DNA from 3 places in the Anabaena sp. FACHB-595 genome. Region 1 is predicted to be linked to each of the others. Evidence: riboswitches for the same ligand, from Rfam matches in the RefSeq annotation. Region 1 holds a riboswitch; each other region holds the start of a gene.

Region 1 (3,173 bases):
TCTCTCTTTAAGAGTGCGGAGTAATGAGTAATGAGTGCTGAGTTTAATACTTGGTTACTCTTGACTGTTTACTCTAGGTTAGCTACTCTCTGCAAGATGCGCCCCATAACATGGTTCCTCCGTTCCAAATGATTGCAAACTTAATTTGAATTAGGCTACCCACTAAAGAGATAATAGACTACTTTACTCTTCTTGAGCAAAATATTTGTCGAGAAAGTTTAAGGCATGATTACGAAGTTCAAAGTATGCTTTTGAGTTACGTATAGCAGACCTGTCGCGTGGATGAGAAAATGGTACTTCTAATATTTCTCCAATGTTTGCGGCTGGGCCATTTGTCATTAATACGATGCGATGGGCTACGCCCCGCCGTAGGCGATCGCTCATATAAATTGCCTCATCGACATCATGGGTAATCATCATTACTGCTTGGCGATTATTTTCCCAGATATCTAATACTTGTCTTTGTAATTTACCTCTAGTTAAATCATCTAATGCGCCAAAAGGTTCATCCATTAACAGCATTTTTGGACGAATGGCTAAGGCTCTGGCACTCCCTACTCTTTGTTTCATACCTCCAGAGATTTCATCAGGATATTTATCTGCTGCCGGGGTCAAGTTTACCATTGCCAAGTGTTTGTTCACAATGCCAATTTTTTCTGCTCCATTAGCATTTTTTAACACTTCATCAACTGCTAGACGGATATTTTTCTTCACTGTTAACCACGGTAAGAGGGAATAATTTTGAAATACCATCATTCTTTCCGCACCTGGCTTGTGAATTTCTTTACCGTCAAGCCTGACTGAGCCAGAAGTGCTTTTTTCTAAGCCCGCCACAATTTTTAATAAAGTGGATTTGCCGCATCCAGAATGTCCAATTACAGAAATAAATTCGTTTTCAATAATAGTTAAATTCACCCCATCTAAAACAACAAAGTTACTTTTATCTGGTGTTAGATAAGACCTAACTAAATTCTCAATTTCTAAAAAATTAGTGCGCGGTATAGCTTTGTCATGAGCATCTATTGTTGATGGTGTATATTTCATATCAAATGCTCCTAAAAGTTTTTAACTATGTATCAATAAAAATCAAAATTCCCAGTTCAAGACATGAAAAAACGAGTAGGAGCGTTAGCCCTAATTGCAGAACTATTTAAATACCCAACAGGGTTACTGGGGTCAAAACCTTTCTTATCTATAAAATACTTCTGGTGGTTCAACCTTGTAATCATCCGGGGAACATTGAATCCCCATTTCGGCAGCTATCTGGCGATATTGTTCATGGTCATGGCGTTACCGTGACGATAGATTGTTATGGCTGCACATAGGGGAGAGAGGAGCGTGCTATGCGGGCGTTGATGACTGCACCAGATACGATAAGCGCAGCATCAAGACGACCATAAATTAAGCCGTCGCAGGAGGTAGCCCAACTGGCTTCGCGGTTGAGTTGGACGTTTAAGCCATACTTGCGAAAGAAGCCTTTTTCCAGGCGATCGCAAATGGCGCACAATCATTTATGGGAAAGTATCCGACAATCAAATCGGGTTTTTCTAAATCGCTGGATTTGATTACTGGTTTGATGGCTAGGGCTTCTTGGGTTAGGCCTTGGGCAACTAACGCTTCTGGTGGAGTGGGCATTAATTCATGATTTGCCAGGGTAATAACCCACCACAACAAGATAATTCCTAAGAATCCCAAGGCAGGAAGTACGACTACATCCCTCATCAAAATTGGTTTTGCTGTTTTCCATGCAGATTGAGTCGCAACAGCTGCAATCGCTGCTAAATTTAATTGAAATATCATTGTGCCACCCCAACAGAGTTAAGTGCAGGTACGAAAACATGAGCAGTACCAGCCTTGGACACTGACGAGAGCAAAACATTTATCAAATGCTGTCTCTTCAGTCTCCTCTCAATGCCTACGAAGTTAGCTGACGGGCTAGGGCTGAGAGATGCCCCTCTCTGGCGAGTGCTGAGTAATGAGTTCTGAGTTCAGTATTTAGCTAGATTTAATGTTTAACTCTTGACTCTTTAGTTGACACTCTCTGTGAGATACGCCCCACAAATTGGTTCCTCCGCTCCAACCTTAAATACTATGGTGGGTTGGATTAGGCTGACTTACTCGAATAGATAATAATAAACCTTACAGTAACATCTTTTTTACAGAAAAACAATCCCCAATTTGTAAATGTTGTTGACATCATTACAAACAGGTAACTGATTATGGAAGTTTTCCGTAATTAATAACCGCAATTGATATAAGTTATTCTGCTTTAAAGTTGCACAATCCATTGTGAGGGCTGTTGACTGTTGACCGTCAACGGTCAAAACAATTCGCAATTGCGAATTGTTAGGTCAATAGCCCTTATTAGTAGTTATGCAATTTAGGCGCGCTTTAACTTAGTATCATAACCATGCACAGTTAAGCATGAGGATACCTAGCTATGTGATTAATTTTATGTTGAGCAACTGGTAATAATCAATCCTGCTTGGGAGTTAAACAGAATTTTTCCTGAGTCATCAATAATATCTATCACTTGGTAGGTGAATTTTCTCTCTGATTGCGATAATGTCCACTCTGCTCGTTAAACTAATTTCATATAGAATTAATTCCTCTATCTCATAGCTGAATTTAAAATAATGGAATTTAGTCAAGTACTGGCTGACAATACTAACATCATCATCGCCAAATGGGTTGTGGCAGTGCGTGAGGATAGACAGATAGAAAGCGCTGATGATTTATCATACACAGCCATTAAAAACCATATTCCTGATGTTTTTAAGGCAATGGTCACAGTACTTTCACAATCCCAAGAGAGTGATATTAAATCCATTGTGACGGCCAGTTGGCAGCACGGATTACTACGGGCTGAACAGGGTTTTGATCCGTCAGAAATTGCCCGCGAATATAGACTATTAAGGAAAGTTGTATTTGATACTATAGAAGTTGATTTATTACAGAGAACACCCGGCGAAATTATTCGTTCTATGCGTTTAATTGATGCGGTGATTGATGAAGCGATCGCCAGATGTTTTCATAGTTATGTTGGTGAACGCTTGCGGGAATTAGAACATTTGCAATCTTCTTTGACGCTTCATAATGAAGAACTAACACGTTTAGTCACTAGCAACGAAGATAAACTATCACAACTAGCCCACGAACTTAAACACCCACTC
Region 2 (3,173 bases), 1.7 Mb from region 1:
AGTCGGCAAAAAATAGCAACGGATAGCATTATCAACAATTTCGATACTCATAGTTATCGATGAATTGGCTGATCATAACTACTGAAGCCACATTTGCATACTGCATTTAAGCTAACTAAAGTTACACTGAATAGCTGATACAAACATCTAAACAGAATTCAGATTTATTAGTCAGAAGGAGCTTTTGCTTGTAATGTCGTTGGATGAATTAGCGACATTATTCGAGGTGCTAAATCCAATATTTAGCAGAGTATAATTAGTAAGATTTTTTCCACTAATTAATTGTGATTTTCAGCTTCCGACTCCTTAGTCAAGCTTTTAATATTTAATCTATACTCGCTCAATGACTAAGAATTTTGTCTTGTGTTCCCGTAAAATGAGTTAAGTAATCACATTGATAATTAAGTATCGATCGCCAACGGTAGGCGGAACGCCTCGCCTAAATTTTTATTGCATTTCGTTGATGTGATTACTCAATTTTGATCTCACTCCAACACGTATTGCCGGATTTATGTTTGTGATTCTGGGTATTTCCTTAGTTGCGTATGCAAAACGGTAGCAGAAAAGAAGCGATCGCCTGTATCAGTATCATAGATGCGATCGTATCTTTTTGTTTACTGGAGTTTTACCTTACGTCGTAACACGTTAGTATTACAGAGAAGAAAAATAAGTCTGCCTAATCCAGCTTTACTCTCAAAACACCTATGTGCAGGGTTGAAGCTAGGAACGGAGGAACCAAGTTTGGGGCGTATCTGCCAAAAAAGCTGAAGCTAAAGTATGAAAAAGAGATTTCAAATTTTAGACTTAGAGCATTTAGAGAAGGACATCTCTCAGTCCTAGCCCGTCAGCTAACTTCGTAGGCATTGAGAGGAGATTGAACGAGCAGCATTTATACAAATAATGCCTGTCGTCAGTATCCTTGGCTGGTAAACTTACGCTTCGTTTTACCTGTCCTCGCACTGGAAGTCAGGGTTTTATAGTCTGTGTTTCTAGGGGCTGAGGTCGGATTAGTTGCCTTGAGGTACAGTTGATCATGTTTTTGAAGATAAATCATCCCTTTACTTTCATCACAGTAGATATTGTTAGCGCCACCATAAATAGGATTGAAAGTTTGTTTTTTCCCATAAAGAAGATTCCAACACAGTACTGATAAAACTTTGATCAAACTGTAGAGAAAACATCTGTCATTGTGCTAGGTGTAAATTTTTGATGCAGCTTGGTTGAATTAGTTTGTCAGAAAAACTCAGCATAGAAGCACGTATTCGTAAACATTACAGGAGAATAAAATGTCTATTAAAAATCGCAACTTTTTCACTGATGTTAACTTTTTACCTGAGCATAAATTTAAGTTAATTGGAGAGTTTGCCGGGAAAAAGCTCTTACTAATTGGCAGAACTAATGCCTATGGCGATCCCATCGTAGCAGCAAGCCATAGTAGTGAACCTAACCACGAAGATTTATACGCTTATGACTTATACGAGTTGATGAAGTGTAATCACGAACTAGTTAATCTCACTGGAGAAATCTAGTCAATTAATGGGGTGGGGTGATAGGGATAATTTATTTTTTGGTGTTCCCTTACACCGTTCTAGTCATACACATCAATAATTAGTGCCGATCTTTTGTTATGTGGCGTGTTTTCGTGTAAAGCAACACACCATTTGAGGTTTTATAGGTGTAAATATTAACACCTATAAAATCCCAATCACTGAAATAAAAATATTGTAAAGTTTTGTAACATACCGGATAACTTTGTCCTACTTCTACAGAAATACCTATAGAACCGCAACTGGAATCTCCATATACCGCGTTCAATAACATCAGAGATATAACAGAATTTATGTTGTATCTCTGCCTTCCTTATAAGCTTGTATGGTTTGCTAACTGCTAACACCTAACGGTAAAACCGAAAAGATATGCAAGTTAAATGTACGACAGTTTATGTATTTCTTAAATATTAATTAAAGCTATGTGTTATGAAAGTGCCAATAGTAGATTTATTTCATCACCATCTGGGTTTTTTGTTACCAATAAAGGATAAACAATAATTATAAAATACCTGGAAATAGGGTAATGAATAATCCAATTCTCGCAACTGCTAGTGTTGTAATTGCTTTCGGTATCATTGTTGGTGTCTTCATTGTGGGATTAATTTATATCCAACGGCGACGACAAGCAGTAGACAGTTTGATCCGTATTAATAACGTGGTTGGTTGTTTTGGGATTGTGGAAGTTCCCATAAACCAAAATAGTCCAGGAAAAGTACGGATCAATCTCAAAGGTTCTCTAGTAGACTTTGTAGCTTTCACCGATGAAATTCATCAATTTAATCAAGGTGATTCTGTTGTTATCGTGCGAATTAAGGGAAATAAGGTTTGGGTGGTTAATGTTTAGCAAGAGAGGGCAGGAGGCAGTTTATAGTGCGGTTTAGAAGGATATTCTGATGACGGTTGACAGTTGAGAAATTACTAATGACTCTTGATAAATAACTATGAATTTAATTAAACAAGAATTAGCGACTGTAACAGTAGCACAAGTTGATCCGAATACACCTGCTACTAACAAAGAAAATAATGGCATAGAAAGTCTACTTTATGGTGGTCTGCCTATTGCTCTATCTATTTTTGGTGCATTTGTACTTGTGTGGTTTATCAAGTCTTTTTTATGTATTTGTAAACCCAACGAAATCTTGATACTTTCGGGACGCAAATGGCGGACTAAAGATGGACAAGAGATGGGTTATCGAGTGTTATTAGGTGGGCGCGCCATTCGGATTCCTATAGTGGAAACGGTAAAACGGATGGATGTAACAACTATGCCGGTAAGGGTGGAAGTGCGGAATGCTTACGCCAAAGGGGGAACGCCTTTAAATATTCAAGCGATCGCCAATGTGAAAATTTCCTCAGATCCGGTGGTTGTCGGTAACGCCATTGAACGCTTTTTAGACCGCGATCGCTCGGAATTGGCTCGTGTTTCCCGCGAAACCCTAGAAGGCTATCTCCGGGGTGTTGTCGCTACCCTCACACCAGAAGAACTCAACGAAGACCGCCTGAGTTTTGCCCAACGTATCGCCTCCGATGTCAGCCGCGACCTTAGTAAACTGGGATTGCAACTGGACACCCTAAAAATTCAAAGCGTTTCTGACGATGTAGACTATCTCAAATCTTGGGGAC
Region 3 (3,173 bases), 400 kb from region 1:
TTTCTATAAACCAAACTATCCAAAAGCTCTAGAGCTTCTTCTGCACCCATCTATCGCCTGACTGTATCATTTGTGCTTAATTATAACCATATTTTCACGATTTCACTTTTGGCCACAATACTACAAACTACTTTTTCCTACCCAGTAGGAAATGAGATGTCTTACTTTATCCAACTGCAAATTCTTTGAGACTGTATTACTCTTGTAATCAATACAGGCAAAGTTAAGTTAATTGTCAGGAGATACACGGTTGAGGAGAGATGTTAGTGATCAAGCTGATACTTCTGGCGTACTCATTAACACATATAACTAAGTAAGTCTTCATTCCCAGAGAAGATTTATCTCAGTAGGTTCCTATAGATAAGCGGTAAGCATTAACTAACTAGATTCTGTAGAGCGTGTAAATACTTATGTTCCTCTCCACCCTACAGGAGTTCCATCATGTTGAAGAATGAAGATACCCTACTAGTTCGTTTAGTTGCTAAGTTCTTGAAATACTTTTTGTTGATGCTTTTTGGAGTGGCGATCGCTTACGTGCTTTCCACAGCGTTAGGTGCGTTACACATCATCGAGATACTGGTTGCAGTATTGCAAACCGTGTTTATGCCCTTGGGAGTTATCCTCTTGTGCTTAATCACAATCATGGTCATTTTCGAGTCTGTTCGTTAGTCCAAATCAAAAGAGTGCAAAAATTTTTGCACTCTCAAATTCTTCCTTGTCAACTATTTACCCGATTCAACACTCATGAACGGGCGTATTTCTCAATGCTTCCCTCTAACCACGGGTTTTACTTCTTCCAAGGTAATTTAGTACCCATTTCCGTCCATGCAGAAAAAACAAGATAGATGATAAGAAAGCCTACACCAGCAAAAAAGGCTAATAATTCGTGATTCATAAAATAAATTGCTATATTTTCCAGCTTTATTTTAGAAAAAACCGCATATTTCAATTATCTTACCCATCGTACATATATTTCAAAAATTAAGTAAGAATCCTATAGACAACAAAAAAGTCCGCCTTAGCGGACTAGCGTAGAAGGGTCAAATGATCGAAATTGACTATGAGATTTTTAAATCCCTTCTTTATTGTTAGCAATTTAGTCTGGAAAATCAAGCATTGTAATGCAATACTTTAGACATAAATCCTGTAATTATGTCTTTTGATATATACTTTCTGCATAGCTTATATCATGGAATAAATATTTCCTGATTTTTGTCAATACCCACAGGAAGTATTTATACTGGCAGATTATTTATTATTTATACTTTTTATAACACAAACTAGAAATCTTATCTCAATATTGCCCAAATTATTGTTATCCAATATCCACGGATTTCCGATCAATGCAAGGCAAAATATGGGCTTACTAGTTAATTCTTGCGCCCATAGGTATTGTGGCATAACAGAGCGCTGCAAACATTTAACGGACATTAATCACCGTAAGATTGATGCTGTTTTCAGCAGACATAAGCCAAAATTTTCAAAAATATAGTCGAGGAAATATCTCTTTAGAAAGTTGAATAATCAAAGATATCGCAGTTAATATTCTCAATATAGAAAATACTTGTTCTTACAAAATATTGCCCCATCCCAGCTAGCTTACGACGCTTTTCTAGAGGTGTGAGTAAACAAACTGGAAGCAATTCAAGACATCTTTTTCGTAGAAACTATTGACTATAATGGCGATCGCCAGTAAAGTGTTAAGCAAATGTAAATCAGTCAGCCTAATCTTAATTGCCCCAAACATTGAGGCAATTAAAGAGCGGAGGAACCAAAAATGGGGCGTATTTTGGATTATCCAAAAAGGATATCTCTCAGTCCTAGCCCGTCAGCTAACTTCGTCGGCATTGAGAGGAGATTGAACGTACAGATTTTTATATAATGTCTGTCGTCAGTGTCCTTGGCTGGTAGCTTTACGCTTCGTTTTACCTGCCCTCGACTAGAGGGATGGATACTTATGTCCTAAATTCTGGTGTCTGAGGAAGAAGTAGTTACCTTGAGGTGAAGCTCACTATGTTCCAAAATAAAAAACATCGGATCGCACTTATTTCTGTTTCTGGAGATCCAGCCGTTGAAATAGGTCAAGAAGAAGCCGGTGGTCAGAACGTATATGTTCGAGAAGTAGGCTATGCACTAGCCGAACAAGGTTGGCAAGTTGATATGTTCACTCGCCGTATCAGTCCCGACCAGGCCGAGATTGTCCAACATAGTCCTAATTGCCGCACTATCCGCTTACAAGCGGGGCCGGTTGAATTTATCGGACGTGATCACGTATTTGATTATTTACCGGAATTTGTTGCCGAATTCCAACGCTTCCAAAAGCGCCAAGGTTATAACTATCAACTCATTCACACAAATTACTGGTTGTCATCTTGGGTGGGAATGCAACTGAAAAAGCAACAACCCTTGGTGTTGGTGCATACATACCACTCATTAGGAGCAATCAAATATCAAACGATCGCAGATATACCCGCCATTGCGAATCAGCGATTAGCTATAGAAAAAGCTTGTTTAGAGAGTGTAGACACAGTAGTTGCCACCAGCCCCCAAGAACAGCAACATATGCGCGCCCTGGTTTCTAAGAAGGGACGCATAGAGATGATTCCTTGCGGGACTGACATTAATAACTTCGGAAACATTGAAAAGTCGGCTGCACGGGAAAAACTGGGAATTGAGCCTGATGCCAAGATGGTATTTTATGTAGGTCGTTTTGATCCCCGTAAAGGCATAGAAACCTTAGTCAGAGCGGTTGCTCAGTCTAGGTTGAGAGGTGAAGCAAACCTCCAGTTAGTAATTGGTGGTGGTAGCCGTCCTGGTCAAAGTGATGGCAGAGAGCGCGATCGCATTGCGAATATTGTGGCTGAACTAGAACTGAACGATTGCACCACCTTCGCTGGTCGCCTAGATCATGAAATCCTCCCTTACTACTACGCTGCGGCTGATGTTTGCGTTGTCCCCAGTCACTACGAACCCTTTGGTTTAGTTGCTATTGAAGCGATGGCTAGCAAAACTCCCGTAATCGCCAGTAATGTAGGTGGATTGCAATTTACAGTAGTTCCAGAAGTCACAGGTTTACTTGCACCTCCACAAGATGAGTCAGCTTTTGCTACAGCCATAGACCGCATATTAGCCAACCCAACTTGGCGAGATCAGCTAGGCACAGCCGCCCGCCA

What was found. A riboswitch is a leader RNA that binds a small molecule or an ion and turns the genes downstream of it on or off. The one in region 1 is predicted to bind cyclic di-AMP.
Region 2: linked by a shared signal. The riboswitch ahead of ACN222_RS22600 (hypothetical protein) and the one ahead of ACN222_RS15170 (nitrate ABC transporter, permease protein) in region 1 are both predicted to bind cyclic di-AMP.
Region 3: linked by a shared signal. The riboswitch ahead of ACN222_RS16855 (glycosyltransferase family 4 protein) and the one ahead of ACN222_RS15170 (nitrate ABC transporter, permease protein) in region 1 are both predicted to bind cyclic di-AMP.

Annotation. Positions count from the first base shown of each region.
Region 1 covers NZ_CP183473.1:3,672,665-3,675,837, forward strand. Annotated here, with positions in the region: cyclic di-AMP (ydaO/yuaA leader) riboswitch at 1-167, opposite strand, end outside; gene ACN222_RS15160 (ABC transporter ATP-binding protein) at 184-1,044, opposite strand; partial or broken gene ACN222_RS15165 (ABC transporter substrate-binding protein) at 1,275-1,608, opposite strand; partial or broken gene ACN222_RS15170 (nitrate ABC transporter, permease protein) at 1,606-1,800, opposite strand; cyclic di-AMP (ydaO/yuaA leader) riboswitch at 1,898-2,121, opposite strand; gene ACN222_RS15175 (hypothetical protein) at 2,157-2,336, opposite strand; gene ACN222_RS15180 (sensor histidine kinase) at 2,637-3,173, shown strand, end outside.
Region 2 covers NZ_CP183473.1:5,411,983-5,415,155, forward strand. Annotated here, with positions in the region: cyclic di-AMP (ydaO/yuaA leader) riboswitch at 664-878, shown strand; gene ACN222_RS22600 (hypothetical protein) at 1,287-1,529, shown strand; gene ACN222_RS22605 (NfeD family protein) at 2,074-2,394, shown strand; gene ACN222_RS22610 (flotillin family protein) at 2,492-3,173, shown strand, end outside.
Region 3 covers NZ_CP183473.1:4,074,250-4,077,422, forward strand. Annotated here, with positions in the region: gene ACN222_RS16845 (tetratricopeptide repeat protein) at 1-50, opposite strand, end outside; gene ACN222_RS16850 (hypothetical protein) at 442-669, shown strand; cyclic di-AMP (ydaO/yuaA leader) riboswitch at 1,712-1,862, shown strand; gene ACN222_RS16855 (glycosyltransferase family 4 protein) at 2,014-3,173, shown strand, end outside.